Regions from separate parts of the Rhizobium sp. AN73 genome, predicted to be linked through region 1. Evidence: predicted binding sites of a transcription regulator. Region 1 holds the regulator's gene; the other holds the start of a gene.
What was found. Region 1 encodes LexA, which represses DNA repair genes until DNA is damaged. Its sites were predicted from a motif close to TGTTCNNNNTGTGTTCNG; they were not measured.
Positions count from the first base shown of each region.

Region 2: the regulator LexA is predicted to act here: its motif matches at 1,076-1,093, upstream of recA (recombinase RecA).

Region 1 is NZ_JARWME010000002.1:1,220,423-1,222,625, reverse strand. Features, by position in the region: gene RBH10_RS16005 (glutathione S-transferase family protein) at 1-90, opposite strand, end outside; gene lexA (transcriptional repressor LexA) at 547-1,269, opposite strand; gene RBH10_RS15995 (VOC family protein) at 1,481-2,203, shown strand, end outside.
Region 2 is NZ_JARWME010000002.1:717,792-719,994, forward strand. Features, by position in the region: gene RBH10_RS13485 (carbohydrate kinase family protein) at 1-905, opposite strand, end outside; gene recA (recombinase RecA) at 1,152-2,203, shown strand, end outside.

The sequences.
Region 1 (2,203 bases):
ATCGAAGGCGATACCGAGTGTGCGCATCAACACCCACGGCCGCAGCGACCATGAAGAATAGTTCTTGTTGGCGATATAAAGATCGTACATGGCGTATCTCCCGGATATGACGCGCATTTCTACACCTGCCAAGCGTTCACGGAATATCGAAAATATTCCATGGCACCCATAAGCGCTGTTGATGAGTGGTAAAACGGAGTACGGAGAGCTGCATCCTGCGATATGTCACCAGCGGGTGGCAATGAAGAACTCAGCGCACGACGAGATTGAACAGATTCGCGCAGCCTTGCCCAAAGCCCCTCGATCGTTCCCGCGCCGATGGCACCAGAAGCATGTTTGCCGTTGCGCTTACCGCGAAACAGAAACATTGAGGCGAAAGCCGCATCTGAATTTTACGGGGCACGGTAAGCCGATCCGCCGGGTGACACACATCTTCCGTATACCAGCAGACCGTGCCTCATTCGGCACCAGCCACACCCACTTGCACGAGTGTCATCTTCACAATGACACCCGTTACAAAAAGGGGTGACGGCCGGTTCCATTGGATCAATGGTAACGGCGGATCAGCCCCACCAGTTTACCCTGGATTTTCACCCGGTCCGGTCCGAAGATGCGGGTCTCATAGGCGGGGTTTGCTGCCTCGAGTGCAATGGACGCGCCCTTGCGGCGGAAACGCTTCAGCGTCGCTTCCTCGTCATCCACCAACGCCACGACGATATCGCCGGGATTGGCGGTGCTGCCATTGCGGATGATGACGGTGTCGCCGTCGAAAATGCCGGCCTCGATCATCGAATCGCCCTTGACCTCAAGAGCGTAATGTTCACCCGTGCCGAGCATGTCCACCGGAACGGCCACATCATGGGTGTTGTTCTGGATGGCGGAAATCGGCACACCGGCGGCAATGCGGCCCATGACAGGCACGGTGACGGCCCCGACGAGATCGTTGGCCGGCGTCTTGGGGGCAGGGGCCGCTTCCGGCGCCTTGGGCTTGCCAAGGCTGCCTTCGATGACGCTCGGCGAAAAGCCGCGCTGCGGCCTTGCGCCCGGCGTATAGGCCTCAGGCAGCTTGATGACTTCCAGCGCTCGCGCTCTGTTAGGTAGCCGGCGAATGAATCCACGCTCTTCGAGCGCAGTAATCAGCCGGTGGATGCCGGATTTGGAGGCAAGATCGAGTGCGTCCTTCATTTCATCGAAGGAGGGCGGCACGCCGGACTCTTTCATTCGTTCATGAATGAAGAGAAGCAATTCCTGCTGTTTGCGCGTGAGCATGAGGAAAACACCCTTTAGAATCGTCGTGGAAGTCGCGAAACAAATACAGAACGGACACTATATGTTCCATATGTGTTCCGCAATCCCCTAAAATTTCGTGAAGCTGCTATCTGTTGTTTTGATGATTTGCTTCTTTGCGCCTGATTGTGCTTTTCTGCGGTCCAAATCGTTCAGGCATGCCCGGACGGAGCGCCAGCGCAGGAAGCAGGTCATGATGAAATCCCATAACGTCGATCATCTCGTTCTGCCGGTACAGGATATCGGCGTTGCCGTGAAACGTCTTGCCAGCCTTGGATTTACGGTCGCACCGGAGGCTCTTCATCCCTTCGGCACGCAAAATGCCTGCGTTTTTTTCACCGACGGCACCTATCTGGAGCCGCTCTCAGTTGCTGATCCGGCTAAGTATACTGCCTCAGTGGACAAGGGAGATGTGTTCACCGGCAGGGATCGGGCTTTCCGGCAGCGCGACGGGCAGGAGGGTTTTTCTGCCCTCGTCGCCAGAACCGAAGACGCACTTGCCGACCATGACAGGTTCCTGACCTCTGGCGTGTCGGCGGGCGATGTATTCCAGTTTTCGCGGCCGGTGCGGATGCCTGACGGGTCGCAAAGCGAGGCGGCGTTCCGGCTGGCTTTCGCGGCAATCGGGGCTGCGGCGGATTTCTTCCTGTTCAGTTGCCAACGGCTGCAAGCATTGCCGGGCGATCGCACGGCGCTGGAGCGCCATGCCAACGGGGTCTCCGGACTTAGCGAAATTGTCCTGTTTTCCGGCGATGTTCCGAACGCGGCGCGCCTGATCGAAACGGTCTTTGGCTGTGAAGGCAATGTGTCTCCGAATGGTGATATGGTTTTCGCAACCGGCAACGCCCGTATCAGACTGACCGAAAAGCCGGCCTTCAGCGGACACGCCCTGAATACTCCGGATAGGGGCGACGGC
Region 2 (2,203 bases), 500 kb from region 1:
ATGGTCTCGACACTGTCTTTTGACAGGTCTTGGGCAGTGGCGAAAGGCGATTGCACGGTGATGGCGGCCGCCGCGGCACCCAGTCGCAGCGCTTCGGCGATGGTTTTGCCCTCTGTGATTGCTGCAAGATAACCGGAGGCCATGGCGTCTCCCGCACCCGTCACGTCTTTCACATCATGGATGAGGGGCGGGTGGAGGCTTGCAGTTTGCGTCGCATTGAAGGCCACCACCTCGCTTGCGCCCCGGGTAATGACGCCGCCGGCAAGGCCGGCCTTGCGCAGGATGTCCGGCCAGTCGCGGACATTTGCCGTCGTTTGCCCGGTCAGGGCGCGCGCCTCCGCTTCGTTCATGAAGAGCATATCGATATCGGCGAGCGCTCCCTTCAGCTTCACCGCCTTGGCGGGTGAAATGGCGATGGCAGCGAGCGGCTTTTTGCAGGCGCGGGCAATGAGGCCGATTGCCTTCAGCGTATCCTCCGGCAGATTTGCGTCGCAAAGCAGAAGGTCGCTTGCGGTAATCGCATCGCGCACCGCGCGCACCTTAAGGCGGCGCGGCGAAAACAGCTTGTAAAGGTCCATATCCGCAAGCGCGATGACCAGATTGCCGTCGCGCTCCAGAATGGCGGTGTAGCTCGGCGTGCGGCGATCGAGGAAAACGAAGGGCGTATCTTCCACGCCCGCCTGCCTTGCGGCCTCCGCCACAGCCTCGCCGGTCACATCGCCGCCGCGCGGCGCGATGATACGGACAGCAAAGCCAAGCCGGGAGAGATTGCGCGCCGCGTTGAAACCGCCGCCGCCAGCCTCTTCCATCCAGGAGCCGGGATTGCTGGCGCCAGGCGCCGTCTCAGTCTCGATCATGCCGCGTCTGTCGATATGCGCGCCGCCCAGAACGAGTATTTTCTTCACGCTTGCGTTTCCCTCTTTCGCGGATGGAAAGGGTGGACGATTCGTCCGAACCTTTTGTTTTTCCACCTTCGCATCCGGTCCGCGGCGATAGGCCTGACACGGAAAAACGAAAGCAGAACAAACGACTTATCGCTATTTGTTTTCAATATGCTGGCTGCGCCTTGCGAGATGAGAACAAATAGAGTACATCCTATTTCCATATTGCTTCGTTGCCTGTGTGGCTTCAATAACCTAAAGGTGGATCGGATGGCACAAAATTCTTTGCGTCTCGTAGAGGATAAATCGGTGGATAAAAGCAAGGCACTGGAAGCGGCGCTCTCCCAGATCGAACGGTCGTTCGGCAAGGGATCGATCATGAAGCTCGGTTCCAATGAAAATGTGGTTGAAGTAGAGACCATTTCGACGGGTTCGCTCAGCCTGGATATTGCGCTCGGTATCGGCGGCCTGCCGAAGGGGCGTATCGTTGAGATTTACGGTCCGGAAAGCTCCGGTAAGACGACGCTTGCGTTGCAGACGATCGCGGAAGCCCAGAAGAAGGGCGGCATCTGCGCCTTCGTGGATGCCGAGCACGCGCTCGATCCGGTCTATGCCCGCAAGCTTGGCGTGGATTTGCAGAACCTCCTGATCTCACAGCCGGATACCGGCGAACAGGCGCTGGAAATCACCGATACGCTGGTGCGCTCCGGTGCCGTCGACATTCTGGTCGTGGACTCGGTTGCGGCGCTGACGCCGCGTGCCGAAATCGAAGGCGAGATGGGCGACAGCCTGCCGGGCCTTCAGGCACGTCTGATGAGCCAGGCGCTGCGCAAGCTGACCGCCTCGATCTCCAAGTCGAAGTGCATGGTGATCTTCATCAACCAGATCCGCATGAAGATCGGCGTCATGTTCGGTTCGCCGGAAACGACGACGGGTGGTAACGCGCTGAAGTTCTACGCCTCGGTACGTCTCGACATCCGCCGCATCGGCGCCGTCAAGGAGCGCGAAGAGGTTGTTGGCAACCAGACACGCGTCAAGGTCGTCAAGAACAAGATGGCACCGCCCTTCAAGCAGGTGGAATTCGACATCATGTATGGCGAAGGTGTTTCCAAGACCGGCGAGCTTGTCGATCTCGGCGTGAAGGCCGGTATCGTCGAGAAATCCGGCGCATGGTTCTCCTATAACAGCCAGCGTCTGGGGCAGGGGCGTGAAAACGCCAAGACCTTCCTGCGCGACAATCCGGAAATGGCAAACGAGATCGAACTGGCGCTGCGCCAGAATGCCGGTCTGATTGCTGATCGCTTCCTGCAGAATGGTGGCCC